DNA from 2 places in the Bacillus sp. URHA0034 genome. Region 2 is predicted to be linked to the other one. Evidence: a T-box and tRNA genes for the amino acid it is inferred to sense, from the RefSeq annotation. Region 2 holds a T-box; the other holds one or more tRNA genes.
What was found. The T-box of region 2 lies ahead of leuS (leucine--tRNA ligase). A T-box ahead of a tRNA ligase gene usually reads a tRNA of that ligase, here a tRNA-Leu.
Positions count from the first base shown of each region.

Region 1: it has a tRNA-Leu gene. The T-box ahead of leuS (leucine--tRNA ligase) is inferred to sense a tRNA for this amino acid. The anticodon was not compared.

Region 1 covers NZ_JBWCDK010000002.1:2,808,245-2,824,083, reverse strand. The annotation lists gene hslO (Hsp33 family molecular chaperone HslO) at 1-810, shown strand, start outside; gene ACZ9EE_RS15645 (peptidyl-prolyl cis-trans isomerase) at 1,150-2,046, shown strand; gene cysK (cysteine synthase A) at 2,243-3,169, shown strand; gene folP (dihydropteroate synthase) at 3,266-4,108, shown strand; gene folB (dihydroneopterin aldolase) at 4,101-4,460, shown strand; gene folK (2-amino-4-hydroxy-6-hydroxymethyldihydropteridine diphosphokinase) at 4,463-4,990, shown strand; gene ACZ9EE_RS15620 (helix-turn-helix domain-containing protein) at 4,942-5,148, shown strand; gene dusB (tRNA dihydrouridine synthase DusB) at 5,166-6,167, shown strand; gene lysS (lysine--tRNA ligase) at 6,442-7,926, shown strand; rRNA gene ACZ9EE_RS15605 (16S ribosomal RNA) at 8,250-9,799, shown strand; rRNA gene ACZ9EE_RS15600 (23S ribosomal RNA) at 10,005-12,940, shown strand; rRNA gene rrf (5S ribosomal RNA) at 13,024-13,139, shown strand; tRNA gene ACZ9EE_RS15590 (tRNA-Val) at 13,147-13,222, shown strand; tRNA gene ACZ9EE_RS15585 (tRNA-Thr) at 13,245-13,317, shown strand; tRNA gene ACZ9EE_RS15580 (tRNA-Lys) at 13,468-13,543, shown strand; tRNA gene ACZ9EE_RS15575 (tRNA-Leu) at 13,587-13,671, shown strand; tRNA gene ACZ9EE_RS15570 (tRNA-Gly) at 13,702-13,773, shown strand; tRNA gene ACZ9EE_RS15565 (tRNA-Leu) at 13,781-13,869, shown strand; tRNA gene ACZ9EE_RS15560 (tRNA-Arg) at 13,887-13,963, shown strand; tRNA gene ACZ9EE_RS15555 (tRNA-Pro) at 13,972-14,048, shown strand; tRNA gene ACZ9EE_RS15550 (tRNA-Ala) at 14,065-14,140, shown strand; rRNA gene ACZ9EE_RS15545 (16S ribosomal RNA) at 14,306-15,839, shown strand, end outside.
Region 2 covers NZ_JBWCDK010000002.1:4,301,917-4,317,755, reverse strand. The annotation lists gene speD (adenosylmethionine decarboxylase) at 1-127, opposite strand, end outside; gene ACZ9EE_RS22685 (nuclease-related domain-containing protein) at 1,825-2,733, opposite strand; gene ACZ9EE_RS22680 (pseudouridine synthase) at 2,996-3,715, opposite strand; gene ACZ9EE_RS22675 (putative polysaccharide biosynthesis protein) at 3,705-5,336, opposite strand; gene ACZ9EE_RS22670 (BaiN/RdsA family NAD(P)/FAD-dependent oxidoreductase) at 5,539-6,813, shown strand; gene ACZ9EE_RS22665 (sporulation protein Cse60) at 6,821-7,006, opposite strand; gene ACZ9EE_RS22660 (hypothetical protein) at 7,149-7,562, shown strand; gene ACZ9EE_RS22655 (rhodanese-like domain-containing protein) at 7,638-7,952, opposite strand; gene leuS (leucine--tRNA ligase) at 8,020-10,437, opposite strand; T-box leader at 10,480-10,702, opposite strand; gene cstA (carbon starvation protein CstA) at 10,872-12,665, opposite strand; gene ACZ9EE_RS22640 (LytR/AlgR family response regulator transcription factor) at 12,804-13,550, opposite strand; gene ACZ9EE_RS22635 (LytS/YhcK type 5TM receptor domain-containing protein) at 13,525-15,303, opposite strand; gene ACZ9EE_RS22630 (MDR family MFS transporter) at 15,437-15,839, opposite strand, start outside.

The sequences.
Region 1 (15,839 bases), 1.5 Mb from region 2:
GCGACAATTAGTGAGGCACAGCGCCGTCATCAAACATGGCGCACTGCGTCAGCTGCGCTTGGCCGCACGATGACTGCAGCGGTCATGATGGGGGCCATGCTTAAAGGTGAGGATAAACTCACTGTGAAAATTAATGGGGGCGGTCCGCTTGGCCCGATAGTGGTTGATAGTAATGCCAAGGGTGAGGTCCGCGGTTACGTGACTAATCCGGAGGTTGATTTTGAATCCAATGAACACGGCAAACTTGACGTCCGCCGTGCGGTCGGTACTGAGGGCACACTTGCCGTGGTAAAGGATACCGGATTAAGGGACTTTTTCTCCGGACAAGTTCCTCTTGTTTCTGGAGAGCTTGGTGAAGACTTTACCTATTACTTTGCGACCTCCGAACAAATACCTTCCTCTGTAGGAGTTGGTGTGTTAGTGAACCCGGATGACTCCATTTTGGCTGCAGGAGGATTTATTTTTCAACTAATGCCGGGAACACCAGATGAGCTTATATCTAAATTAGAGGAACGCCTAAAAACGATAGAGCCGATTTCAAAACTAATTGAGCGGGGACTTAGCCCCGAGCAAATCCTTGAAGAATTATTTGGAAAAGAGCATGTGAAGATATTAGAGACAATGCCGGTCAGCTTTGAATGTAATTGCTCCAAAGAGCGTTTTGCCAATGCTATTATTGGCCTAGGGGCTGCTGAAATCACCGCTATGATTGAAGAAGATGGGCAGGCGGAAGCACATTGCCACTTCTGTAATGAAAAGTATCAGTATTCAAGAGAAGAGTTAGAAGCATTAAGGGCTGAATCGAAATAAGTCCTATATTATGCAAAAAGATCGAGTGCAACACCCTGTCCCTGGTGGACTTTGTTAAACGGGTGCTTGCACTTTTCTTTAGGAAATAAGAAACTAGAAAAATCTTTGAGAATTGTCTAGCGCAAGCACCCTAGCGGCTAGTGTTCTTCGCACTCCGCCCTACGATAAGTCAACACGAAAAAGCTACCGCTCTTCGTGTTTCCTTTATCTCAGTTGGAGTGCTCCACAAGGAAGGCTTCGGCAGCATAAGCACCGCACGAAGGAAAAGCGATAGCTTTTTCGAGGAGGCCATACGCCGCTGACCAGGGTGCTTGCACTTTTCTTTAGGAGGAGAAATGGTTGGGGAAGAAGCAGCTTTGGATGATCATTGCCGCCCTTGTTTTTTTAAACTGCCTGACTGCAGCCTTTTTTCTGACAAGGGCAAACGAGGTAAGTGGTACAGCGGCTAATGACGAGGCCGTGGCAAACATAGGGAAGAAGGAAATTACGAGACAAGCCTGGCTGAATGAATTAGAAGCTAAATATGGCAAAGATGTATTGAAGGAAATGATTGATCAAAAAGTAATCGAGGAAATGGCAGCGAAATATAAAATTAAGGTATCAAATCAAGATGTTAACCGAGAATATCGAATGCTTCAGACCACTTATCATTCTTTTAGTCAGAAAAGTCATCAAACCGAAACTAAATGGAAGGATGAAATCCGCAGCAGTCTGCTCTTAGAAGAGCTTTTGACTAAGGATGTGTCTGTTTCCAATAGTGAAATGAAAACGTATTATACGAAAAATAAAAATCTATTTACTGTACCAGCTGCCTATCACTTATCACATATTGTGGTCAAAACAAAAAAAGAAGCAGAAACAGCTGCAAAAGAGCTTACCCGTGGGTCTAGCTTTTCAGCCATGGCCATGGAACGGTCAATTGAGGAGTTTTCAGCCAATGAAGGCGGGGATATCGGCTACATTAGTGAAGACGATGAGCGATATCCAAAGCAATATATGACCGAGGCTAAAAAATTAACACCAAAGGCTGTCAGCAAGCCGATAAAGGTGAAGGATGGGTATGTCCTCTTAAAACTTAATGGGAAAATCAGTGGAAAAAGTTATTCCTATGCGGAGGTAAAAGACCAGATCCGCCGGCAAATTGCTCTCGATCAAATGAAAACACCAGCTACAGCCTCTATTTTTTGGGATGAGGCGCAGGTCAATTGGTTTTATGGAGAAAAAGAAACGCATTAAACAACGGTCGTCATTCTGTGACCTAAAGAGGTTTTATTTGGAAAACCATTACAATTGACTTAATTAGTACATATCTACTATTCGTATTTTCAATTTATTTGAAATTTTTCAATCAAAACAATTGACAAGTTGGCTTAAAAACTGGTAAATTTAATAATATAAATCCAATAAAAATACTCGGAATAGAGGTGCCCTAATGGTTCGTGTTGCAAATTCAGTGGCTGAGTTAGTCGGTCAAACACCAATTGTAAAATTAAACAGATTAGTAGATGAAAATAGTGCTGATGTTTATCTAAAGCTTGAATATTTTAACCCAGGGAGCAGTGTTAAAGACCGTATTGGTCTTGCGATGATTGAAGCTGCAGAAGACGAAGGTTTAATTAAACCAGGTGATACAATTATTGAACCAACGAGTGGAAATACAGGTATCGGGCTTGCAATGATTGCAGCGGCTAAAGGTTACAAAGCAATCTTCGTTATGCCTGAAACAATGAGCTTAGAAAGAAGAAACCTTCTTCGCGCATATGGTGCAGAGCTTGTTTTAACACCTGGGCCAGCAGGCATGAAGGGTGCTATTGCTAAAGCAGAAGAGCTAGTTAAGGAACACGGATACTTCTTACCACAACAATTTAAAAATCAAGCAAACCCTGAAGTACATAAAAGAACGACAGGTAAAGAAATTGTTGAACAAATGGATCAACTAGATGCTTTTGTATCTGGAATCGGAACAGGTGGAACCATTTCAGGTGCAGGCAGTGTTATTCGTGAAAAGTTCCCAGAAGTAAAGATTGTTGCCGTTGAGCCAAAAGACTCACCAGTATTATCAGGTGGTAATCCTGGGCCGCACAAACTTCAAGGTCTTGGAGCAGGGTTTGTTCCTGATACATTAAATACAAATATTTATGATGAAGTGATTCAAATCGGTACGGAAGAAGCATTTGAAGCATCACGCCGTGCTGCTAGAGAAGAAGGTATCCTAGGCGGTATTTCTTCAGGTGCAGCTATTTCTGCCGCCCTAAAGGTAGCGAAAGAATTAGGAAAAGGTAAAAAAGTACTAGCGATTATTCCTGATAATGGAGAACGTTATTTAAGTACACCACTTTACCAATATGATGCTGAATAAATAAAGATTGGAGGCGTTGGCGAGTTTTTGCCGAAGCCTCTTTTTTTTGGAAAAACTATGATAAAATGTGAAAAACAAGTTGTGGGGGAATATGGAATGAGAACAACTCAAGAACAAATTAAGTGCGGGCCCTATACCTTGGATTATTCGAAAAAAACAATTGTGATGGGAATCTTAAATGTTACCCCTGATTCCTTCTCAGATGGTGGAGATTTTAATCAAATTGAGCGCGCGGTTCAACATGCCAGGGAAATGGCGGAAAATGGGGCGGATATTATTGATGTTGGTGGTGAATCCACTAGACCGGGTTATACAGTCATTTCCGATGAAGAGGAAATTGAACGGGTGGTCCCAGTAATAAAAGCCATTTCGGAACAGGTTTCAATTCCAATCTCGATCGACACCTATAAAGCAGAGGTTGCCAAGCAGGCAATCGAGGCGGGGGCCCATATTATTAACGATATTTGGGGAGCAAAAGCCGATAGTAGAATGGCACAGGTTGCAGCAGACTATAATGTTCCGATCATCCTGATGCATAATCGGCATGATCGGAACTACAAGTCTTTTATGAGGGATGTCTTAAATGACCTTTATGAAAGTATTACAATTGCTAAACGTGCTGGAGTAAGAGATGAAAATATTATCCTTGATCCCGGTATTGGTTTTGCTAGGGACTATCAGCAAAACTTGTTAACCATGCAAAATTTAGAAAAGTTTGTGATGCTGGGCTATCCTGTGTTATTAGGGACATCAAGAAAGTCTATGATCGGACAAGCTTTAGACCTGCCCGTTACTGAAAGAATGGAAGGGACTGGAGCGACAATTTGTTACGGAATTCAAAAGGGCTGTCAGATGATTCGTGTTCACGATGTAAAAGAAATGAGCAGGATGGCTAAAATGATGGATATATTGATCGGGAAGGATGTCGTCATTGGATAAGATATATGTGAATAGGATGGAGTTTTATGGCTATCATGGTGTGTTTCCGGAAGAGAACCGGTTAGGCCAGCGATTTATTGTGGACCTAGCTGTATCCATTGATTTAAAAAAAGCCGGAGAAACAGACGAACTTCAGTTTTCTGTTAATTATGGTGAATTGTATCAAGTTTGCAAGGAAGTGGTCGAAGGGAAACCCTTTAAGCTATTAGAGGCGGTTGCAGAAGAAATTGCTGCAAGCGTTATTAGTGCGTTTTCACTGATTTTGGATGTTACCGTAAAAGTCATAAAACCAGACCCTCCCATACCAGGGCATTACAAATCTGTTGCCGTAGAAATTACGAGGAGAAGATAAAAGTGGAAAATACAGCATTTATTGCCCTTGGCTCTAATATAGGAAACAGATATGATAATATAGTTAATGCTATTAATCGATTAATCACGAATCCTGCTATTCGGATGGTAAATTTTTCATCTATATATGAAACAGATCCTGTTGGATATGAGGATCAAGATTTATTTTTGAACATGGTAATTAAAGTACAGTCTAGTCTAAGTGCGATGGAGTTATTAGATACTTGTTTAAATGTTGAAACGGAACTTGGGAGAAAAAGGGAAATAAAATGGGGTCCGCGGACAATCGACCTTGACATTCTAATCTTTAACCAAGAAAATATTGAATCAGAGAAACTTATCGTACCGCACCCAAGGATGTTAGAGCGGGCGTTTGTTTTGATTCCATTAGTAGAAATTGATCAAAACCTTAGATTACCTGGGGTGGATAAACCTCTTAACATACTTTTGAATGAACTACCAGATAAAGAAGGAGTCCGATTATGGAAGCGGAAAAATGGGGAAGACGTATTCGTGCCTATCGGAAGCTAAAGGGTTATACACAAGAAGGCTTTTCGAGGGAACTAGGTGTATCAGTATCTATTTTAGGTGAAATTGAAAGAGGGAATCGTCTGCCTGCAGAGGATTTACTCGATAGAATTGCTCATTCTTTAAAAATCAGTATAGAAGACTTAAAACCAAAAGAATAAGAAAAGGAGGTTACCGCATGTTAAAAATAGGAGATATTGACATAAAAAATCCAGTTGTTTTAGCGCCAATGGCGGGTGTATGTAATTCAGCATTCCGTCTGACTGTAAAAGAATTTGGAGCAGGGTTAGTATGCGCAGAAATGGTCAGTGATAAGGGGATTATTCTTAAAAACGAAAAAACAATGAATATGCTTTATATAGACGAGCGGGAAAAACCACTGAGCCTGCAAATTTTTGGCGGTGAAAAGGAAACTCTTGTTGAAGCAGCAAAATTTGTTGATCAAAACACGAATGCTGATATCATTGATATCAATATGGGCTGCCCTGTTCCGAAGATTACAAAATGTGACGCAGGAGCAAGATGGCTATTAGACCCTAATAAAATTTATGAAATGGTTTCGGCTGTTGTGGATGCTGTAGAAAAACCTGTCACTGTAAAAATGCGAATGGGCTGGGATGATGAGCATATTTTTGCTGTAAAAAACGCCCAAATGGTGGAACGTGCAGGCGGTAAGGCTGTCGCACTCCATGGCCGTACCCGCGTCCAAATGTATGAAGGAAAAGCAAATTGGGACATTATTCGTGAAGTAAAACAGTCTGTTAACATCCCGGTCATTGGGAACGGGGACGTACAAACACCTCAAGATGCAAAAAGAATGCTTGAGGAAACAGGTGTTGATGGCGTTATGATCGGCAGGGCTGCGCTAGGGGACCCATGGATGATTTACCGTACGGTTCAGTATTTAGAAACCGGTAAACTCTTAGGTGAGCCGTCAGTAAGGGAAAAAATCGACGTATGTATCCTTCACTTAGATCGATTAATTGCTTTAAAAAGTGAGTATATTGCTGTTCGTGAAATGCGTAAACATGCAGCATGGTATTTAAAAGGCGTCCGCGGTAATGCAAGGGTGCGAAATGCAATTAACGAATGCAATACGAGAGAGGACTTAGTAACCGTATTAAACGGTTTAGTGGCCGATGTCGAAGAAATGGAAAACAGCCAGTTAATCGTAGGTTAATTTGACAGTCCTCATCCTATTTTCTATAATATCTTTGTTTACTGAATAGAGCTGCCAGTAGCATTACTGGCAGTTTTTATGTATTTATGAACTTTTTTGATGTCTGAATTGTCATGTTTGTGTAAAATAATATAGTATGTAAAAAAGCAGCAGGCCTAAAACTAGGCTATTAGACTTTTTAGATAAGGTATTACTAGTATGGCTGGACTATAACTTAAAAGGACAGTTAGTTATTTAGATTTACATAAAAAGAAGTTATGGAGTTGAAGTAATCATGAGTCAGGAAGAATTAAACGACCAATTCTTGGTCAGACGTGAAAAAATGAATGCAATGCGTGAAAATGGATTAGATCCATTTGGAAAGCGTTTTGATCGCTCCCATAGTACGAAAGAACTTATTGAACAATACGAGGGCTTAGAAAAAGAAGAAATTGAAGCTAAAAATGTTTCTGTCACACTTGCGGGACGGATTATGACAAAGCGTGGTAAAGGGAAAGCTGGATTTGCCCATATTCAAGATTTGACAGGTCAAATTCAAGTATATGTACGTCAAGATGCTATTGGAGAAGAATCCTATAAAGTTTTTGATTCAGCTGACCTTGGGGACATCATCGGGGTGACAGGTACCCTTTTTAAAACAAAGGTAGGGGAATTGTCTGTAAAAGTGGAGAACTTTGTGTTCCTTACAAAGGCATTGCGTCCCCTTCCTGATAAATTCCATGGTTTGAAGGACGTTGAGCAGCGTTATCGTCAGCGTTATTTAGATTTGATCGTAAGTCAGGAAAGCAAGGAAACCTTTATAACTAGAAGCCGTATTATCCAATCAATGCGCCGATATCTTGATGATCATGGTTATTTAGAAGTAGAAACACCAATGATGCATGCGATTGCCGGCGGTGCTTCTGCAAGACCATTTATTACACACCATAATGCTCTTGATATGCCATTGTATATGAGGATTGCTATCGAGCTTCACTTGAAGCGTCTAATTGTCGGCGGACTAGAAAAAGTATATGAGATTGGCCGTGTGTTTAGGAACGAGGGTGTATCAACCCGCCATAATCCTGAATTTACAATGATTGAACTTTATGAAGCCTATGCAGACTATAGAGATATTATGAGTCTCACTGAGAATCTAATTGCGCATATCGCCCAAGAGGTATTAGGGTCAACAACTGTTCAATACGGAGAGTATGAAGTAGATCTAAAACCTGAATGGAAAAGGCTGCACATGGTTGATGCAATTAAAGAATATACAGGTGTAGATTTCTGGAAGGAAATGAGTGTAGAAGAAGCTCGTGAGCTTGCTAAAGAACATAATATCGAAATAAAGGAACACATGCTCTATGGACATATAGTTAATGAGTTTTTTGAGCAGAGAGTCGAAGAGAAGTTAATTCAACCAACTTTCATTTACGGGCATCCTGTAGAGATTTCACCACTAGCGAAGAAAAATGAAGAGGATCCACGCTTCACGGATCGTTTTGAGTTGTTTATTGTGGCACGTGAGCATGCCAATGCCTTTACTGAGCTTAATGATCCAATTGATCAAAGAGAACGTTTTGAAGCACAATTAAAGGAACGTGAGCAAGGTAATGATGAAGCTCATCAAATGGACGAAGATTTTGTTGAGGCATTAGAATACGGTATGCCGCCAACTGGTGGATTAGGAATTGGTATTGACCGCCTGGTTATGTTATTAACAAATTCTCCATCCATCCGGGATGTACTATTATTCCCATTAATGCGTCATAAATAAAGCTTTCAAAGTGCCAGAGAAATCCGGCGCTTTTTTTTTGCAAGCTGTGAGTAGAGTGAATATTTTTACTTTAAAAATAGGTATTGCATCCAGTGTCTAAAGGTGGTATATTATTATCTGTTGCTGCGAGGCAGTAGCGAGAAAGAAAAAAGAAGTTAAAAAAGTTGTTGACATTACGTTAATAACTTGGTAATATTATAAAGTCGCCTTTGAGCGATATAACAAATTGTTCTTTGAAAACTAAACAAACAAAAACGTCAACAAACAATAATATTCATTTCTTACGAAATGAAGCCAACGTAACAAAATGAGCTAAATCAACTTTCTCGGAGAGTTTGATCCTGGCTCAGGACGAACGCTGGCGGCGTGCCTAATACATGCAAGTCGTGCGAATCAATAGGAGCTTGCTCCTGTTGATTAGCGGCGGACGGGTGAGTAACACGTGGGCAACCTGCCTGTAAGACTGGGATAACACCGGGAAACCGGTGCTAATACCGGATAATCCTTTTCCTCTCATGAGGAAAAGTTGAAAGTCGGTTTCGGCTGACACTTACAGATGGGCCCGCGGCGCATTAGCTAGTTGGTGAGGTAACGGCTCACCAAGGCGACGATGCGTAGCCGACCTGAGAGGGTGATCGGCCACACTGGGACTGAGACACGGCCCAGACTCCTACGGGAGGCAGCAGTAGGGAATCTTCCACAATGGACGAAAGTCTGATGGAGCAACGCCGCGTGAGCGATGAAGGCCTTCGGGTCGTAAAGCTCTGTTGTTAGGGAAGAACAAGTACCGGAGTAACTGCCGGTACCTTGACGGTACCTAACCAGAAAGCCACGGCTAACTACGTGCCAGCAGCCGCGGTAATACGTAGGTGGCAAGCGTTGTCCGGAATTATTGGGCGTAAAGCGCGCGCAGGCGGTCCTTTAAGTCTGATGTGAAAGCCCACGGCTCAACCGTGGAGGGTCATTGGAAACTGGGGGACTTGAGTGCAGAAGAGGAAAGCGGAATTCCACGTGTAGCGGTGAAATGCGTAGAGATGTGGAGGAACACCAGTGGCGAAGGCGGCTTTCTGGTCTGTAACTGACGCTGAGGCGCGAAAGCGTGGGGAGCAAACAGGATTAGATACCCTGGTAGTCCACGCCGTAAACGATGAGTGCTAAGTGTTAGAGGGTTTCCGCCCTTTAGTGCTGCAGCTAACGCATTAAGCACTCCGCCTGGGGAGTACGGCCGCAAGGCTGAAACTCAAAGGAATTGACGGGGGCCCGCACAAGCGGTGGAGCATGTGGTTTAATTCGAAGCAACGCGAAGAACCTTACCAGGTCTTGACATCCTCTGACACTCCTAGAGATAGGAATTTCCCCTTCGGGGGACAGAGTGACAGGTGGTGCATGGTTGTCGTCAGCTCGTGTCGTGAGATGTTGGGTTAAGTCCCGCAACGAGCGCAACCCTTGATCTTAGTTGCCAGCATTCAGTTGGGCACTCTAAGGTGACTGCCGGTGACAAACCGGAGGAAGGTGGGGATGACGTCAAATCATCATGCCCCTTATGACCTGGGCTACACACGTGCTACAATGGATGGTACAAAGGGCAGCAAAGCCGCGAGGCCTAGCCAATCCCATAAAACCATTCTCAGTTCGGATTGTAGGCTGCAACTCGCCTACATGAAGCCGGAATCGCTAGTAATCGCGGATCAGCATGCCGCGGTGAATACGTTCCCGGGCCTTGTACACACCGCCCGTCACACCACGAGAGTTTGTAACACCCGAAGTCGGTGGGGTAACCGCAAGGAGCCAGCCGCCTAAGGTGGGACAGATGATTGGGGTGAAGTCGTAACAAGGTAGCCGTATCGGAAGGTGCGGCTGGATCACCTCCTTTCTAAGGATATAAGCTGGACATATGAGCCAGACAAAAACGTTTGTTTGATGGTTTTCTGTTTGTTTAGTTTTGAGAGTGCAATTCTCTCAAAGCTTTTTTTAATCGTTCTTTGAAAACTAGATAATCGTATAGAAGAAACCAAGTAAAAACCGAGTAAAATCGCCATTTTAGTTTTTCTCTCTATTAAATAGAGTAAAACCTTTTAGGTTAAGTTAGAAAGGGCGCACGGTGAATGCCTTGGCACTAGGAGCCGATGAAGGACGGGACTAACACCGATATGCTTCGGGGAGCTGTAAGTAAGCTTTGATCCGGAGATTTCCGAATGGGGAAACCCACTGCTTGTAATGGAGCAGTATCTTTACCTGAATACATAGGGTATTGATGGCAGACCCGGGGAACTGAAACATCTAAGTACCCGGAGGAAGAGAAAGCAAACGCGATTCCCTAAGTAGCGGCGAGCGAAACGGGATTAGCCCAAACCAAGAGGCTTGCCTCTTGGGGTTGTAGGACACTCAACATGGAGTTACAAAGGAACGGGGTAGATGAAGCGGTCTGGAAAGGCCCGTCATAGAAGGTAAAAGCCCTGTAGTTGAAACTTCGTTCCCTCCTGAGTGGATCCTGAGTACGGCCGGACACGTGAAATCCGGTCGGAAGCAGGGAGGACCATCTCCCAAGGCTAAATACTCCCTAGTGACCGATAGTGAACCAGTACCGTGAGGGAAAGGTGAAAAGCACCCCGGAAGGGGAGTGAAATAGTTCCTGAAACCGTGTGCCTACAAGTAGTTAGAGCCCGTTAATGGGTGATAGCGTGCCTTTTGTAGAATGAACCGGCGAGTTACGATTACATGCAAGGTTAAGTTGAAGAGACGGAGCCGCAGCGAAAGCGAGTCTGAATAGGGCGTATGAGTATGTGGTCGTAGACCCGAAACCAGGTGATCTACCCATGTCCAGGGTGAAGTCCAGGTAACACTGGATGGAGGCCCGAACCCACGCACGTTGAAAAGTGCGGGGATGAGGTGTGGGTAGCGGAGAAATTCCAATCGAACTTGGAGATAGCTGGTTCTCTCCGAAATAGCTTTAGGGCTAGCCTCACGTAGTTAGAGTCTTGGAGGTAGAGCACTGTTTGGACTAGGGGCCCTCATCGGGTTACCGAATTCAGACAAACTCCGAATGCCAAAGACTTATCCGTGGGAGTCAGACTGCGAGTGATAAGATCCGTAGTCAAAAGGGAAACAGCCCAGACCACCAGCTAAGGTCCCAAAGTATACGTTAAGTGGAAAAGGATGTGGAGTTGCTTAGACAACCAGGATGTTGGCTTAGAAGCAGCCACCATTTAAAGAGTGCGTAATAGCTCACTGGTCGAGTGACTCTGCGCCGAAAATGTACCGGGGCTAAACGTATCACCGAAGCTGTGGATTGACACCGTTGGTGTCAGTGGTAGGAGAGCGTTCTAAGGGCGTTGAAGCTAGACCGTAAGGACTGGTGGAGCGCTTAGAAGTGAGAATGCCGGTATGAGTAGCGAAAGATGAGTGAGAATCTCATCCACCGAATGCCTAAGGTTTCCTGAGGAAGGCTCGTCCGCTCAGGGTTAGTCGGGACCTAAGCCGAGGCCGAAAGGCGTAGGCGATGGACAACAGGTTGATATTCCTGTACCACCTCTTTATCGTTTGAGTGATGGGGGGACGCAGGAGGATAGGGCAAGCGCACTGTTGGATATGTGCGTCTAAGCAGTTAGGCTGAGAAGCAGGAAAATCCGCTTCTCGCGAAGGCTGAGCTGTGACAGCGAGGGAAATATAGTACCGAAGTTCCTGATTCCACACTGCCAAGAAAAGCCTCTAGCGAGATAAAAGGGTGCCCGTACCGCAAACCGACACAGGTAGGCGAGGAGAGAATCCTAAGGTGAGCGAGAGAACTCTCGTTAAGGAACTCGGCAAAATGACCCCGTAACTTCGGGAGAAGGGGTGCTCTTTGGGGTTCATAGCCTCGAAGAGCCGCAGTGAATAGGCCCAGGCGACTGTTTAGCAAAAACACAGGTCTCTGCGAAGCCGCAAGGCGAAGTATAGGGGCTGACGCCTGCCCGGTGCTGGAAGGTTAAGAGGAGGGGTTAGCTCACGCGAAGCTCTGAATCGAAGCCCCAGTAAACGGCGGCCGTAACTATAACGGTCCTAAGGTAGCGAAATTCCTTGTCGGGTAAGTTCCGACCCGCACGAAAGGCGTAACGATCTGGGCACTGTCTCAACGAGAGACTCGGTGAAATTATAGTACCTGTGAAGATGCAGGTTACCCGCGACAGGACGGAAAGACCCCGTGGAGCTTTACTGTAGCCTGATATTGAATTTTGGTACAGCTTGTACAGGATAGGTAGGAGCCTGAGAAGCCGGAGCGCCAGCTTCGGTGGAGGCGTCGGTGGGATACTACCCTGGCTGTATTGAAATTCTAACCCGCACCCCTTATCGGGGTGGGAGACAGTGTCAGGTGGGCAGTTTGACTGGGGCGGTCGCCTCCTAAAGAGTAACGGAGGCGCCCAAAGGTTCCCTCAGAATGGTTGGAAATCATTCGTAGAGTGTAAAGGCACAAGGGAGCTTGACTGCGAGACCTACAAGTCGAGCAGGGACGAAAGTCGGGCTTAGTGATCCGGTGGTTCCGCATGGAAGGGCCATCGCTCAACGGATAAAAGCTACCCCGGGGATAACAGGCTTATCTCCCCCAAGAGTCCACATCGACGGGGAGGTTTGGCACCTCGATGTCGGCTCATCGCATCCTGGGGCTGTAGTCGGTCCCAAGGGTTGGGCTGTTCGCCCATTAAAGCGGTACGCGAGCTGGGTTCAGAACGTCGTGAGACAGTTCGGTCCCTATCCGTCGTGGGCGCAGGAAATTTGAGAGGAGCTGTCCTTAGTACGAGAGGACCGGGATGGACGCACCGCTGGTGTACCAGTTGTCTTGCCAAAGGCATCGCTGGGTAGCTATGTGCGGACGGGATAAGTGCTGAAAGCATCTAAGCATGAAGCCCCCCTCAAGATGAGATTTCCCATAGCGTCAAGCTAGTAAGATCCCTGAAAGATGATCAGGTTGATAGGTCAGAGGTGGAAGCGTGGCGACATGTGGAGCTGACTGATACTAATCGATCGAGGACTTAACCATATTTTTTAAAGCGAATAACTCGTTTTTACGAATTTCTTCTATATTATCTAGTTTTGAGAGAACGATCTCTCTAATTTCATAAGTCTGGTAATTAAGGCGAGAAGGTCACACCCGTTCCCATACCGAACACGGAAGTTAAGCTTCTCAGCGCCGATGGTAGTTGGGACTTTGTCCCTGTGAGAGTAGGACGTTGCCAGGCTTTATATGGAGGATTAGCTCAGCTGGGAGAGCATCTGCCTTACAAGCAGAGGGTCGGCGGTTCGATCCCGTCATCCTCCACCATATTTTTTCCTTACTTTACGACGCCGGGGTAGCTCAATTGGTAGAGCAACTGACTTGTAATCAGTAGGTTGGGGGTTCAAGTCCTCTCGCCGGCACCTTTTCTTTGTACGAGCCATTAGCTCAGTTGGTAGAGCAGATTGCAAACTTCTGTGAATCAGCTTCTGCGGGCAATCTGCGAGAAAGAACGCAAGTTCTTTTGAGCATCTGACCTACCACAAATTAGTTGTAGGGAATCATCTTCATAAGAGCCATTAGCTCAGTTGGTAGAGCATCTGACTTTTAATCAGAGGGTCGAAGGTTCGAGTCCTTCATGGCTCACCATAGGTTTTACGAATGAAATAATTTTTTGCGATAAGATAATATTGCGGGTGTGGCGGAATTGGCAGACGCACCAGACTTAGGATCTGGCGCCGCAAGGCGTGGGGGTTCGACTCCCTTCACCCGCACCATTTTTGTGAGAGAAAATAAGTACCATATACGCGGAAGTAGTTCAGTGGTAGAACACCACCTTGCCAAGGTGGGGGTCGCGGGTTCGAATCCCGTCTTCCGCTCTCAAATGCCGGGGTGGCGGAACTGGCAGACGCACAGGACTTAAAATCCTGCGGTAGGTGACTACCGTACCGGTTCGATTCCGGTCCTCGGCACCATTTAAGAAATGAATAATGCGCCCGTAGCTCAATTGGATAGAGCGTCTGACTACGGATCAGAAGGTTATGGGTTCGACTCCTTTCGGGCGCGCCATTATTTATCGGGAAGTAGCTCAGCTTGGTAGAGCACTTGGTTTGGGACCAAGGGGTCGCAGGTTCGAATCCTGTCTTCCCGACCATTTATTTAATTATTTCGGGGTCTTAGCTCAGCTGGGAGAGCGCCTGCTTTGCACGCAGGAGGTCAGGGGTTCGATCCCCCTAGACTCCACCAAATAAATTAAAATGGTATTGACAATGTAAAATTACTTTGTTAATATATAAAAGTCGCATAAACGACGATTGCTCTTTGAAAACTAAACAAACAAAAACGTCAACAAACAATAATATTCATTTCTTACGAAATGAAGCCAACGTAACAAAATGAGCTAAATCAACTTTCTCGGAGAGTTTGATCCTGGCTCAGGACGAACGCTGGCGGCGTGCCTAATACATGCAAGTCGAGCGAATCAATAGGAGCTTGCTCCTGTTGATTAGCGGCGGACGGGTGAGTAACACGTGGGCAACCTGCCTGTAAGACTGGGATAACACCGGGAAACCGGTGCTAATACCGGATAATCCTTTTCCTCTCATGAGGAAAAGTTGAAAGTCGGTTTCGGCTGACACTTACAGATGGGCCCGCGGCGCATTAGCTAGTTGGTGAGGTAACGGCTCACCAAGGCGACGATGCGTAGCCGACCTGAGAGGGTGATCGGCCACACTGGGACTGAGACACGGCCCAGACTCCTACGGGAGGCAGCAGTAGGGAATCTTCCACAATGGACGAAAGTCTGATGGAGCAACGCCGCGTGAGCGATGAAGGCCTTCGGGTCGTAAAGCTCTGTTGTTAGGGAAGAACAAGTACCGGAGTAACTGCCGGTACCTTGACGGTACCTAACCAGAAAGCCACGGCTAACTACGTGCCAGCAGCCGCGGTAATACGTAGGTGGCAAGCGTTGTCCGGAATTATTGGGCGTAAAGCGCGCGCAGGCGGTCCTTTAAGTCTGATGTGAAAGCCCACGGCTCAACCGTGGAGGGTCATTGGAAACTGGGGGACTTGAGTGCAGAAGAGGAAAGCGGAATTCCACGTGTAGCGGTGAAATGCGTAGAGATGTGGAGGAACACCAGTGGCGAAGGCGGCTTTCTGGTCTGTAACTGACGCTGAGGCGCGAAAGCGTGGGGAGCAAACAGGATTAGATACCCTGGTAGTCCACGCCGTAAACGATGAGTGCTAAGTGTTAGAGGGTTTCCGCCCTTTAGTGCTGCAGCTAACGCATTAAGCACTCCGCCTGGGGAGTACGGCCGCAAGGCTGAAACTCAAAGGAATTGACGGGGGCCCGCACAAGCGGTGGAGCATGTGGTTTAATTCGAAGCAACGCGAAGAACCTTACCAGGTCTTGACATCCTCTGACACTCCTAGAGATAGGAATTTCCCCTTCGGGGGACAGAGTGACAGGTGGTGCATGGTTGTCGTCAGCTCGTGTCGTGAGATGTTGGGTTAAGTCCCGCAACGAGCGCAACCCTTGATCTTAGTTGCCAGCATTCAGTTGGGCACTCTAAGGTGACTGCCGGTGACAAACCGGAGGAAGGTGGGGATGACGTCAAATCATCATGCCCCTTATGACCTGGGCTACACACGTGCTACAATGGATGGTACAAAGGGCAGCAAAGCCGCGAGGCCTAGCCAATCCCATAAAACCATTCTCAGTTCGGATTGTAGGCTGCAACTCGCCTACATGAAGCCGGAATCGCTAGTAATCGCGGATCAGCATGCCGCGGTGAATACGTTCCCGGGCCTTGTACACACCGCCCGTCACACCACGAGAGTTTGTAACACCCGAAGTCGGTGGGGTAACCGCAAGGAGCCAGCCGCCTAAGGTGGGACAGATGATTGGGGTGAAGTCGTAACAAGGTAGCCGTATCGGAAGGTGCGG
Region 2 (15,839 bases):
ATTTTAAATAGGCTTCCCGTTCTTCTCTCGTTCTTGTAAAGCAGATATCATACATATTAAAGCTTAAAGACTTGGTAAGGTTGTTGAAGCCGTGCAGTTCTATTGCCTGCTCGTGTGTTAGTTTCATGAAAGGTTCCCCCTTAGTAACACTTCTTTTATGCGTATTTATCTGTATGGTACCCATTTTTATAATTCGTTACTTATTATTTGATAAGAATCCACTGGGTAGCAATATGCCCACTGTAAAAAAACAGCTAAGGTTAGCTTCTTAAAGGGTTATGTTTCGAGTGCTTTCTTATTAATCGATTGTGGGATCGGGTTAAGCATCCGAGCGTATAATTAGTCGGATAAGTTTCGCTTAATTTACCAAATAGATGCGGTGGTTTCTGGAGTCGAGTGAACTTCGGATAAGCCCAAGACCGAAAAGATGGGGTGGTGTCCGAAGCCGGATCAACTTCGGACAAGGCAAGACTAAAAAGGTGTTGCTTTGTCCAAAGTCGGAAGAACTTCGGACAGAGCAACACCAAAAAGATGAGGTGGTGTCCGAAGTCAGATGAACTTCGGACAAGCCAAGACTAAAAAGGTGTTGCTTTGTCCAAAGTCGGATGAACTTCGGACAGAGCAACACCAAAAAGATGAGGTGGTGTCCGAAGTCGGATGAACTTCGGACAAGGCAAGAGCGAAAAGATGTGGTGGTGTCCGAAGTCGGATGAACCTCGGACAAGGCAAGACTAAAAAGGTGTTGCTTTGTCCAAAGTCGGATGAACTTCGGACAGAGCAACACCAAAAAGATGAGGTGGTGTCCGAAGTCGGATGAACTTCGGACAAGCCAAGACTAAAAAGATGAGGCGGTGTCCAAAGTCGGATCAACTTCCGACAAGGCAAGGCCAAAAAGATGAAGCAGTGTCCGAAGTCGGATCAACTTCGGACAAGGCAAGACCGAAAAGATGTGGTGGTGTCCGAAGTCGGATCAACTTCGGACAAGACAAGACCAAAAAGGTGAGGCGGTGTCCAAAGTCGGATGGACTTCGGACAAGGCAAGGCCAAAAAGATGAAGTAGTGTCAGAAGTCGGATCAACTTCGGACAAGGTAATACCAAAAAGATGAGGTCGTGTCCGAAGTCGAGGGAACTTCGGACAGGGTAATACCAAAAAGACGAGGTCGTGTCAGAAGTCGGATCAACTTCGGACAAGACAACACCAAAAAGATGAGGCGGTGTCCGAAGCCGGATCAACTTCGGACAAGGCAAGGCCAAGGAGATGAGGTGGTGTCCGAAGTCGAATGAACTTCGGACAAGGTAATACCCAAAAGATGAGGCGGTGTCCAAAGTCGGATCAACTTCCGACAAGGCAAGGCCAAAAAGATGAAGCAGTGTCCGAAGTCGGGTCAACTTCGGACAAGGCAAGACCGAAAAGATGTGGTGGTGTCCGAAGTCGGATCAACTTCGGACAAAGCAACACCAAAAAGATGCAGTGGTGTCCGAAGTCGGATCAACTTCGGACAAGGCAATACCAAAAAGATGTGGTGGTGTCCGAAGTCGAGGGAACTTCGGACAAGACAATACCAAAAAGATGAGGTCGTGTCCGAAGTCGGATGAACTTCGGACACGACAACACCAAAAAGATGAGGCGGTGTCCAAAGTCGGATCAACTTCCGACAAGGCAAGGCCAAAAAGATGAAGCAGTGTCCGAAGTCGGGTCAACTTCGGACAAGGTAATACCGAAGAGATGAAGCGGTGTCCAAAGACGAGTATACTTCTGACAAAGGCAATCCCAATAAGGCTGACTTTGCCCGAACAAATACCAATCTTTATCAAAACAAAAATTATATATAATAGGAATCACTTGTTTTTCCAACCGCAGTAAAGTTCTTCCTTAGTACCCTACTAAATGTCCTTTTGGACAAATCGATGCTGCACCATTCATAAATGTTAGTAGTCGTAATCTTTCTCTCAGGAAAGAGTAACTGAAATTCTCTCACATTCCGTAAAATGGCATCTTCGACTGTTTCATGACCTCCACACTCTCTGCAAACAAAGAGATGATTTTGTAAAGTGACCAAAAAAGAACGACAAAATTTACAATACATCTCCTTCTTCAACTGCTCATATTGATAGTTTGGCACCTGTGAGAATGGGTTTTTAGTTTGATGTAAAGAAATTAATTGTTGGGCCAAATTTCGGTGACCATTATTCAATTTAGATGATGTATCATTTATACTTTTTAAAAAACGGTTAACCTGATTGGGAAGAATAATGGGGTGGTCGACTTGCGCGTTATATAATGTGAATTCAGGGTTAATAAAAATGACGGAGGCTTCAACGAGGTAGTGAAGCTTGAGGTCGTGGAGCAGTTGGCGGAATTGGGATGCACATTTGCTTAATTGGATGATTGGATTTTTATATTCTCGACCGGATTTTACAGCGTAAAATCTATCCTTTTCCAGACAAAAGTCTCCTTCAAAATTTTTTACATCCAACAGTCGAATGACTTCTTGTGAAACAAGCGTTGTATCAATCTGAAAATAGGAATTCTTTATTTTAAGCAACAAGTCATTGATGATGTATCTTTCTTCTTGAAGACCTTCTGTCATTCGGTCAAATTGGACCTCTCCCTCATACCCTTTTTCCAGAGTAAAATAATGAAACTTTTCCTCTTGTGTTAACTCCATCCGTGTGTTTAATGATCTCATTTTCAATAATTCATCTGATTCTGTTCTGCTTTTAAGTTTCATAGGCCACTTCCCTTCAACGTTTCTAAGCCTATTTTATATAAAAGTAGGACATATAAGTATGAATATTCTGTTACATATTTTTAAAAAAAAATTATAAAACCTCATTTACTTGTGAAAAGGTTCACCATACTTGTTTATGCGGCAGTTTTTACCTAATAAAAGAAAACTCGCCAATTATGGCGAGTTTTCCTTTTTATAAACCAATACGACCGTCATTCCGGCACGTATTTTAAGATAACACCCGAAAACGCTTGTTTGTGTTTTATTTCACTTGGAACTCCCGTAATAAATCCACTTCTTCATCCGTTAATTCCCGATATTCCCCGAGCTCCAGGGTTTCATCTAAAGGGAGCGGCCCCATAGAAATACGTTTCAAGTACACTACCCTCTTCCCAACCGCCTCGAACATTCTCTTTACTTGATGAAACTTACCTTCTGTAATGGTTAACTCAATATCAGAGCGAATACCTGATTTTACTATTTTTAATTCACCCGGCTTGGTTTCGTACCCATCATCGAGAGTGACTCCTTTGGCAAAAGCCTTGACATCCTCTTCGGTTACTTCGCGGTCAATAACCGCAAAATATGTTTTCGGAACATGCTTCTTTGGTGAGAGTAAACGATGTGCTAATTGACCATCATTGGTAATCAGTAATAATCCCTCTGTATCCTTGTCCAATCTCCCAACTGGAAAAGGCTCATACACTTGATCCTCTAGCTCCAATAGGTCAATAACTGTTTCACCCGCACTATCTTCAGTGGCTGATAATACACCGGGTGGCTTGTTCATCATTAAATAAATAAATTCTTTATATTCAATCACTTCACCATTAAAGGTCACCGTTTGGCTTTTTTCATCAACATGGTGTTTCGGATCCTTAACGATCACATCATCGACTCTAACGGCACCGCTTTTTAAAATCTGCTTTACTTCTTTGCGGCTGCCGTAGCCAAGGTTTGCTAACATCTTATCAATTCTCAACGCTTTGCCTCCTTTTTGGCAGCTTAAATTTGGTAAAGATACGCTCAATTCTGTCTCCGAATAACCGGGTTACTAGTCCTGATTTCAATCCTAAATAAAAATAGATGGCAGCCCCAACAAATGCGCTTATTAAAATAATTAAAACAGATTGCATTTTGGACGCAGGAGATAAGAATAACAATAAAAGTTTATACATTAACTCTGTACCTGCCCACATGCAGCCTGCAAAAATGATGATTAATAAGCTTCTGCGCCAGACGAATCGATATTGATAGCGGGAGAAATATTTAATCACCACTATATTAATGATAATCGAGGCCATGTATCCGATCGCTGTTGCTAATACAGCCCCTCTTGTTTCAAACATTTTAACTAAAGGAATATTAAGTGTTAGTTTGACCAACAGTCCCACTAATAAGCTTAAAATCGTATACCGCTGTTCATTAATTCCCTGCATGATCGCTGCCGTCACCGCATAAAGAGAAAATAAAATGGCGACTGGAGCATAAGCACCTAAAACCTGTGTCCCAAGGACATCATGCTCATAAAAAGTCGTATAAACAGGCTCAGCTAATAAAGATAGCCCAATTGCCGCCGGCAAGGTTAAGAATAATAAGACCTGAAAGGTTTGATTTAATTGATTAGTCAAATTTTTACGGTCATTTTCAACATATGCCTTTGTAATGCTCGGTACAAGTGTTAACGAAAAGGCAGTGGCTAGAGAAACAGGAATAATCACAATTTTATGAGACTCAAAGTTCAATATCCCAAAAGCGGTTTCCGCCAATTTCTTCGATGTTCCCATTTCGGTCAAAGCCCTAGTAAGCGTAAATTGATCAATAAGTTGAAATAATGGGTTGGCAATCCCTACAAAGACAAAGGGCGCCGCATAGATAAAGATTTCTTTATAAATTTCCTTCAGCGAAATACGAACGGTTCCCTTATCTTGCTCCAAAAGCTCATCTAAATGCGGCTTCCGTTTATACCAATACCAAAATAGAACAACAAGTCCCCCGATTGCCCCAACAAAAGCGGCAAAGGTGGCGACACTTACAGCGGTTACCATGGACCCGCTTAAAAATTTTAAGACGACATAAGCCCCGACGAGAGTGAATAGGATTCTAACGATTTGTTCCACAACCTGTGACGCTGCAGATGGCCCCATCGATTGATGCCCCTGAAAATACCCTCTAATTAAGCTCATAAAGGGAACAAGGATTAAGGCAAAACTGACTGCCCTCATGACGGTTACCACATCATCCAGTTGACCTTTACCTGGGTTACTCATATCCGCTAATAAAGGAGCTGCCAGATACATAATTAAAAACGCGGCAAAACCCGTGATCGACATAACCACTAAACCGGATTTAAACAATTTCCTGCCAACAGCATATTCTTCCAGTGCATTATACTTTGCAATAAATTTTGAAACAGCTAATGGTACCCCAGCGGTTGCAATACTAATAAAGATGGTGTAAGGGACATATCCGTATGAATAAAGCTGTGTCCCATGTTTTCCAACAATCTGATAAAACGGTATAACATAAATGAGTCCGATTACTTTAGAAAGTATGGTTCCTAACGTTAAGATAAACGTTCCTCTTAAAAGCTTTGACTGCATAAAATCCCTTCCTACCCGAAAGATACGTGCGTAAATTCACAAAGAATAATCGACGTTTTTTGCACACTATTAGTAGTTTACAACTTCTTTTCCTCCGATGCCACTCACAACCGAGTTATTTTACTTAAAAATTCACGATCTTCGTTTTATTTTCACAAAGTATGTTTATAATGGAATGAATAAATAAAAGTTGGTGGATAAGATGGAATACGATTGTATTGTGATTGGCGGCGGTCCTTCCGGATTAATGGCGGCCATTGCTGCCGGTGAAAAAGGGGCAAAGGTCCTCTTAATTGATAAAGGAGACAAATTGGGACGGAAGCTGGCAATTTCCGGAGGCGGGCGCTGTAACGTAACGAACCGGCTGCCGGTCGAAGAGATTATTAAGCATCTGCCCGGTAACGGTAAATTCTTATATAGTGCTTTTTCTATTTTTAGTAATGAAGATATTATTCGCTTTTTTGAAAGACTAGGCATTGAATTAAAAGAGGAAGACCACGGGCGGATGTTTCCTGTAAGCAATAAAGCTCAATCAGTGGTTGATGCCCTTTTAGAACAGCTCGAGAAACTCCGTGTAAGAGTCTTCAAAAATAGTCCCGTTGCAGATGTCCTCTATGAAGATGGACATGTTTCCGCAGTGCTGTTAAAGGATGGCCAAGCGATTTCAACAAAGTCAGTGGTAATTGCGGTTGGGGGAAAATCGGTCCCGCATACAGGGTCTACCGGCGATGGTTATGCCTGGGCTGAGAAAGCGGGACATACGATTACAGAGTTGTTCCCAACCGAGGTCCCTATTACTTCAAGTGAACCTTTTATAAAACAAAAAACCCTGCAAGGATTATCGTTAAGGGATATTAATTTAAGTGTATTAAACCCAAAGGGTAGACCTTTGATTTCCCACCGAATGGATATGTTGTTTACCCATTTTGGAGTCAGTGGCCCAGCCGTGCTCCGCTGCAGTCAATTTGTTGTAAAAGCAATGAAAAAATGGAATTTAAAAGAAGTGATCATGAGCCTTGATGCCCTCCCTGATCGAAAAGAGGAAGAAATTTTTCAAGAAATCGTAAGACTTGTAAAAAGCGAACCTAAAAAAAGTATCAAAAATACATTAAAGGGGATTGTTCCGGAACGTTATCTTCTTTTTCTATTAGATTATCATGATATTGATCCATCAGAACAAGGCGGCACCATTTCCAATGAAAAGATTCGTGCGTTTGCAAAGGGCTGTAAACAATTTCAATTCAAAGTAAATGGCACACTGCCACTAGAAAAGGCATTTGTGACGGGCGGTGGGGTTACCGTGAAAGAGATTGAGCCGCAAACCATGGCTTCTAAATTGATGGAGGGTCTTTATTTTTGCGGGGAAATCCTAGATATCCACGGATACACAGGTGGATATAACATTACATCTGCCTTAGTAACGGGCAGGCTTGCAGGAACCAATGCAGCTCTATCTGCAAAAAATAATCGGGCGTGAAGTACTATCACGCCCGATAGATAATCATAGCAGTAAAGCAGTAAATCTGCTCTTCCTCTTCTTCTTCGGTCATTGCCGCCACATTATACTTGATATCGACTAGGCTTTGTTCCTCTATTCCTTTTAAAAATCGATTCATCTCTTTTTCTAAATCCTTTTCATGCTCCCGGTCAAATAACTTTACTTGGATCAAAAGACTCCCTCCCTCTCGTTTTTCTATAAGTATTCTCATTTTTTCAGAATTTTAAAAATAGATAGTTTTAAAAGTTAAGGTTTTTTTAAGTTTGGGCTTGTAAACTTGTTTCTGAGGTCAAATGTTGAAAGGAGTATCTGAGGTGGATAAAAAACAAAAAATTTCTTGGGGAGTCAGTTTTGGTAGTCTGGCTTTAGCAGCGGGAATGGTCTCTTATCTCGGGTTATCTAACGGTGGGAATACGAACAGCCAAATGGCACTTAATCAACGGCAGCAGCCAAGTTCTAATACAAATCAAAATCAGCAGCAAGGAGGATTTAATTCTCAGCAAGACCCGCAGCAGGGAGGAGCCACCTCACAACAAGAACAGCAAACAGGACAAGATTCCTGGGGCGGAGACAGTCAATCACAATTTGATCAAAGTCAGCAAACACCAGATGATAACAGTGGACAAGGCTTTGATTCTAGCAATCAACAACAGAACCCATTTTTTAATGGCGGCAGTCAAGGTTCTGGACATCACCATGGATTGGATACAACCACAGGTGGAACTTAATTTGCCGACGTGGGAAACATACATGCCATTGAAACTAAAACAGATTAAAAAAAACCGATTCCAAAACGGAATCGGTTATTCTGTGTATTCAGTTTCACCTGTCCAAGCCAGCATTCCGCCAATCATATTACGGACCTTATAGCCTTGTTCTTGAAGATAATGGCAGACATTTCCACTGCGGTGGCTTGAACGGCATATGAAAATATATTCCTTATCCTTATCAAAATAGTCCAAGTTAGCGGGAATATCCCCCATACGAATATGTTTTGCCCCCGGAATCATCCCAAAAACAACTTCCTCATCTTCCCTTACATCCACAAGCTCTGGTTTTTCCCCTGCCTCGAGCTTCTTTTGCAACTCTTCTGGTGTGATCACGTTAATATCTTCCATCCCATTCATCCCTTCAGAAAAAACATCCTCCATTTTTATAAGAGGATGTTTAATTTTTTGATCCAAATTAATTTGCTACAATATTTACCAATTTACCTGGTACAGTAATGACTTTGCGAATGGTCTTTCCTTCAATTTGTTCCTTTACGCGATCGTCATCCATAGCAATTCCTTCCAAAGCCTCTTTCGTAGCACCTGTTGGAACCTTTAGCTTCGTCTTGACTTTACCATTTACTTGAATCACAATCTCGATTTCGTCATCGACTAATTTTGCCTCATCATATGCCGGCCATGCTTCATAGGAGATTGTACCGCTATGACCCAGCTTTTCCCATAGCTCTTCAGCAAGATGCGGACAAACCGGAGCAAGTAATTTTACAAAACCTTCGATATAGACCTTTGGAAGAACCGTTGCTTTATACGCTTCATTGATAAAGACCATCATTTGTGAAATAGCTGTATTAAATCTTAAACCTTCATAATCCTCTGTCACTTTTTTCACAGTCTGATGATAGGTTTTTTCAAGGGTAGCTGTCTCTTCGTTTGACTGGATTTTCGGACTTAATTCACCGTTTTCTTCTACTAACAGACGCCAAATTCGATCTAAGAAGCGGCGGGATCCATCTAAGCCATTGGTCGACCACGCAATCGATGCATCAAGAGGTCCCATAAACATTTCGTATAAACGAAGGGTGTCGGCACCATGGCTGTCAATAATGTCATCAGGGTTGACAACATTACCTTTTGATTTACTCATCTTTTCATTGCCTTCACCTAAGATCATTCCTTGGTTGAAAAGTTTTTGGAATGGTTCCTTAGTTGGCACTACACCGATGTCATATAAAAACTTATGCCAAAAACGGGCATAAAGCAAATGAAGCACAGCATGCTCGGCACCGCCAATGTAAATATCAACTGGAAGCCAATGATTTAATTTTTCCTGTGAGGCTAATTCTTGATCATTTTTTGGATCAATATAACGTAAATAGTACCAGCAGCTTCCTGCCCATTGCGGCATGGTATTCGTTTCGCGGCGGCCCTTTTTACCTGTTTCCGGATCGACGACATTAACCCAGTCCTCAATATTCGCAAGTGGTGACTCACCTGTTCCAGACGGTTTAATGTCTGTTGTTTTTGGTAAGGTCAATGGAAGCTGTTCTTCCGGAACGGCAGTCATCGTGCCATCTTCCCAATGGATAATTGGAATCGGCTCACCCCAATAACGCTGACGGCTAAATAACCAGTCACGTAAACGGTAGGTAACCTTCTTGGTTCCAATTCCTTTTTCTTCTAGCCAAGCGATCATTTTTGAAATAGCCTCTTCTTTATCTAACCCATTTAAGAACTCAGAGTTGATATGCGCACCGTCACCAGTGTAGGCTTCTTTCTCCACATCTCCGCCTGCCACGACTGGCTTAATAGGTAAGTTAAAAACCTTTGCAAATTCCCAGTCACGTTCATCGTGAGCAGGTACGGCCATAATGGCACCTGTTCCATAGCTTACTAATACATAATCGGCAATCCAGATTGGCATTTTTTCGCCATTTGCAGGATTAACCGCATACGCACCCGTAAATACACCCGTTTTCTCTTTGGCTAAATCTGTCCGCTCTAAATCACTCTTCATCTTAACCTTATCTAAATAAGCATCAACGGCGGCACTCTGCTCCTTAGTTGTAATTTTTTCAACAAACGGATGCTCAGGCGCCAATACAGCATAGGTTGCACCAAATAAAGTATCTGGACGCGTTGTGAACACGGTAAAGGTTTCATCATGTCCATCAATTTTGAAAATGACTTCGGCGCCTTCAGAGCGCCCAATCCAGTTTCGCTGCATTTCTTTTAAACTTTCTGGCCAGTCAAGCTCTTCAAGATCTTCAAGTAAACGATCACCATAGGCCGTAATTTTTAACATCCATTGCTTCATCGGACGTCGTTCCACCGGATATCCGCCGCGTTCACTCTTGCCGTCAATAACCTCTTCATTGGCTAATACTGTTCCAAGTGCTGGACACCAGTTCACCGCTACTTCATCGATATAAGCAAGGCCTTTCTCCCAAAGCTTTAAGAAAATCCACTGTGTCCATTTATAATATTCTGGGTCGGTCGTATTGACTTCACGATCCCAATCATAGGAAAAACCAAGTGCTTTAATTTGTCTTCGGAAGGTGTTAATATTCTTTTCCGTAAATTCTGCAGGGTCGTTACCTGTGTCTAATGCATATTGTTCTGCAGGCAATCCAAAGGCATCCCAGCCCATTGGGTGCAGTACATTATAGCCCTGCATCCGCTTTAAACGGGAAAGAATATCTGTTGCTGTATAGCCTTCCGGGTGTCCTACGTGAAGCCCTGCACCCGATGGATATGGAAACATATCTAATGCATAGAATTTCCGTTTATCATATTCTTCGCTCGTTTTGAACGTTTTTTCTTCTTCCCATTGTTTTTGCCACTTTTTCTCAATTTGTTGATGATTAAAGCTCATTTTGATTTTCCTCCTACTGCAAAAATAAAAACCCCTCATCCCAAAAGGGACGAGAGGATTGTATGTATCTTCCCGCGGTACCACCCACATTAGTGCCTAAACACTCGCTTCATTCAACCTTAACGCGGTAAACGGCAAACATTACTGTTCATTCATGCCTGCAACTCAAAGGCGAGTTCATGATGTACCCGGTTGACTTTCACCAGCCGTCAACTCTCTAATCTGTCGAGTAAAAATCACTACTACTCCTGATCACTGTTTTTTTAATATAAAGTATTACGGTTATTGTATTAAATTTTCTGCTACTATGCAAGCAAACAATTGCCTAAATTCAGGATGGACAAGCGCCGGCCAGTTTAAACCTTGAATATCTAGATTATATTCCACAGAGAATTGAAAAAAGCAGTTGACTGAAGAAGTCAACTGCCCTAAATTTAAGCAACCCGTGAACCAAATTGGAAACGCGGTGAATTCCACATGGTGGTCCATTTCTTAATAGCTGTCACCATAATAATAATACCAAGTACTAACATGATAATCGACAGGATTCCATTCAAAACACTGTATCCAGCGGCTGCCGGATTTAAGTAAACGTTTTTGACCATCCAATAGCCTGCATAATTAACTGTGACAAACAAATAAGCGAGTGGAATTAAACAAGTTAACATGTACCATCGTTTGTCAGCCACTTTTAGTATGACGGTTGCACCAATTATCAAACCGATGGATGCCATTAATTGATTGGATACACCGAATAAAGCCCAAACAGAACCGATATCTCCCGAAAAGAGCAAATATCCCCATATAAAGCAGGCTAATGCACTTGCAAAAATAGACCCAGGAATCCAATCTGTTTTTTTCAATGGTTTATAGAATTCACCAAAGAAATCTTGTATTAAATAACGGGCTACACGTGTTCCGGAATCAATCGCTGTTAAAATAAAGACAGCCTCAAACATTATGACAAACTGGAAAAAGTAAGATGATAATTTAGCAAACCAAGGGATGGCTGTGAAAACATAAGTCATACCTACAGCTAATGTTACAGCCCCGCCCGTTCTTCCTTCCAAGTCCATTCCAATTTCCTGGGCAAGCTTCGGTAATTGGTCTACATGCATACCTAATGTTTTGTAAACCTCTGGAGTGGAATTAATCGCAAAATAATCAGCCGGCTGAAGAGCGGTTGCTGCTATTAATGCCATAATCCCAACGACACACTCGACTAACATCGCCCCAAATCCCACTACCTTAATATCTGACCAGCGATCAAGCATTTTCGGTGTTGTACCTGAACCAACAAAGGCATGGAAACCGGAAATGGCACCACAAGCAATGGTAATCGAGATAAAAGGCCATACCGGACCGCCAATTACCGGGCCGCCGCCTTGTGTGAATTTAGTAAATGCAGGCATTTGAATCGTAGGATTAATAATAAATACTCCAATAATAAGGGCAATAAATACACCAATTTTCATAAAACTACTTAAATAGTCGCGTGGAGCTAGTAACAGCCATACAGGTAACGCAGCGGCAAAAAAAGCATAGATGGGCAGAATAATTGCTAATGTTTTTGTATCTAGAGTGAGCCAATCACCCAAGACTGTATTCTGGATCATCGGTCCTACAAATACGCCTACCATTACAAGGATGAAGCCAATTGTAGTCGTTATTTTTAAATTGCCTGTTTTCTTATATAAGATTCCTACTCCCATTGCAATTGGAATCGTGATTCCTACTGAGAAAGTCCCCCATGGGTTATTCTCAAGTGCGTGAAGTACAACCATGGAAAGCCCTGCCATGGTTATCGTAATGATAAATAGCATAGCAAGTCCTGTACAAAAACCTGCAACAGGCCCTAATTCATCCTTGGCTACTTCAGATAATGATTTCCCCTTCTTCCGCATGGAAGCATATAGTACAACTGCGTCATGGACAGCACCACCGATTACCGCACCAATTAACAGCCAAAGTAAACTTGGCAAATAACCAAATTGCGCAGCCAAGATTGGGCCTACTAGCGGACCAGCTGCCGCGATCGCAGCAAAATGGTGGCCAAATGTCACCCATTTATTGGTTGGTACATAGTCCTTCCCATCATTAAATTCGTGAGCTGGTGTTGGCTTAGAATCGTCTAACTTTAAAACCCTTGCAGCCATGAAAGTTCCGTATAAACGGTAAGCAATCATTAATATGCAAATGGAGCCAATTACTACTGAAACCGCATTCATTTTCTTTTTCCTCCCCCTAAATCAATAACTTATCTTAATCTTATTAAATGAAAACGGTAACATACGTTTTTCAAGATATTTTGCTGAAATCTAGAGTTGAAAAACAATAATTCTGATTTGAAATACAAAAAACAGCTGTTAAAAACCAAGCAGCTGTTTCAGTTCCTTTGTATAGGTTCTGCTAACTGGAACCTTTTCGCCGGATTTCATAATTAAATTGTAGGTTGAATTAAACCAGGGTTCTATTTCGAGAATGGCATCAATATTGACTAGATAAGCACGATGAACACGTATAATGGAAGGAATTTGCAACTTTCTTTCAAACGTTACTAATGGTTCATTGACCGATAACTTTTGTTTTTCCGTGGCAACGACAGTTTTACCATCCTGCGTACCAATATAGACAATGTCATTTATATGGAGTAATACGATTTTTTCATCAATCGAAACCGCTAATTTTTCTGACCGCTCATTTTGAATAGAATTCGACCTAGATGAAAGCGGGATTTTCTGCTCCTTATTACCAGCTAGTTTATATAGCTTATCAATGGTGAGCTGTATTCTTTTTTCATCAATTGGTTTTAATAGGTAATCAACTGCATTAAGTTCAAAAGCTTTAAGAGCATATTCATCAAATGCTGTAGCAAACACAATCAATGGTGGATAGTCTAACTGATTTAATTTACTGGCTATTTCAATACCACTTTCATCGGCAAGCTGGATATCCAAAAAAATGACATCAATATCCAGGTTTGTTAAACTTTCAAACGCTGCTTCAAGACAATCAGCTTCTCCAGATACAACCACCTGCTTACTTCGTTTTAGCAAATAGGACAGTTCATCTCTCGCAAGCGGCTCATCATCTACTATAAAGGCCTTTAACACTTTCTTCCCCCCATCTTTGCTCGGTTAATGGCAATTTAATCACAACCCTTGTTCCCTTTTCTATAATACTATCAATCTGTAATGATGCTTCTGGCCCATAAATTTCCTCAATTCTTTTCTTAATATTCCATAAAGCAGTACCTGTACCATCTGCCGAATCAACTGTTTGATTTCCAAGTACAGCAAGTTTCTCCGGAGGAATCCCTTTTCCATCATCCTCTGTGATGAGGACCATTCTCCCCTCTTCCAGGTAGGCATGAACTCGAACAGTTCCCGTTTTGCTTTTCGAAAAGGCATAATGAATCGCATTTTCTACCAGTGGCTGCAATGTAAAAGGGGGAACTAAAACCTCTCTAAATGATGGAGCTATTTCCAAATTCACCTTATACCTGTCAGGGAATCTTGCCTGTTCAATAGACAAATAGGCTTCCACATGCTCGAGCTCTTTCTCAAGCGGTATCAACATTTGACGAGCACCTTGGAGATTACTGCGAAAGAAGACACTTAACTGGATTAGAAGTTTTCTTGCTTGGTCTGTATCCTTTCGGATTAAACTTGAAATGGTATTAATTGCGTTAAACAAAAAATGAGGATGGACCTGTGCCTGCAGTGCTTTAATTTCAGCATCTTTTAATAAGCGTCTTTGCCGTTCTAACTCTGCCATTTCGAGCTGGCCGGAGAATAATTTCCCTAAGCCTTCAGCCAGCTCCTGTTCTACACTATCGAGCTTGCTAGAATTAGTAAAATAAAGCTTCAAGGTTCCGACAGTCTTATCATAAACCTGAAGTGGTAACACTATGGCAGCCTCTAATGGACAATTCGGGTTAAAGCATTGAATTTCTTTGGCTGTCTTTGCAATAATGATTCTGCCTTGGTCTAACACCTTTTTTGTTAATTCAGTGGCCATTGTTCCAGACGGTAGATGATGGTCTGCGCCGGCCCCAGCATGTGCTAAGACTTGCTGTTGATTCGTAATGGAGATGGCATCTGCACCTGTCCATTTCAATATGATATCAGCTGCCTTTGCGCACGAGTCCATATTTAAGCCCTGCCGAAAAAATGGCAGTGTCTGATTCGCAATATATAACGCTTTATGTGTTTGTAATGCCCGTGTTCGTTCCTGCTCCTGAAAAATATCCTGGATAATAAGTAAAAATAAAAGTGTCCCAAAACCATTAATCGCAATCATAGGAAAGGCAATTAATTTTACAAGATTTAGGGCTTCATCAAAAGGCTTAGCTAATAGGAGAATAATCGCCATCTGGAAACACTCCATCAAAATCCCCATTATAACTGCTTTCGTCGTAGAACCGCTTTCCGCTATTTTAAAACGCTTACTTAAAAACCCTGTCACGATTCCTGCAAAAATGGTGGAAACTGCACATGCAACCGCGGTGAAACCGCCGAGTGATAAACGGTGCAATCCAGCAATTAATCCTACTCCAATTCCAATCATCGGCCCGCCAAGCAACCCGCCAATCACGACACCCATGATTCTTGTGTTAGCAATGGCACCAGTCCGATCCACATCTGTCAGCCAATCTTGTGACGTAACAACTCCATGACCTATTTCTACACCTGTATAATTACTAATAATCCCAAAGGCACCAAAGATAGCAATTATGGTTAATTTCGCTGCCATCCCCCGCTCGTTATGGATAACCTGTCGAAACGATTTCATCCTTGATAATATAAATGCAACAATGATTAAAATACCAACCCGCTCAAGCATAAGAGGTATTAAAGCAAGCATCCCATCCCCACTTTCTTCCTTCCTCAAAAAAATCAATCTATAAATTTACTATACCAAAAAAGAAGCAGGAAATAATTTAAAAGGAATAAAAAATGAAAGAAACCCACAGTCATCTCGACTGTGGGTCATAAACTTATATCGTCTTAGCAGTAATTTTCTCTTTAGGTCTCAAGCCGCGGTCATAGACTATGGTCGTGCCGATTGCAATTATAAACAACAAGATTAATACTGTAAATAAAGTGGACATGTTATAGTGGTCGGCCAATATTCCGCCAAGTACTGGACCAATCATCCTTCCACCTGTGGCCGTACTGTTGACGATACCTTGATAATAACCTTCTCGCCCTTTTGGGGCTAACGCAAAAGCAATGGTCGGAACTGCCGGCCAAATAAACATCTCACCAATTGTTAAAATAACCATCGCAGCTAAAAAGCCTGAAAAGTCGCTGGCCTGCCCTGCTGCAATAAAGGAAATAATAAAGATTCCAATACCAATCAGGATTTGTCTCTTTAATGATGAAGCAAGATAGTTGAGA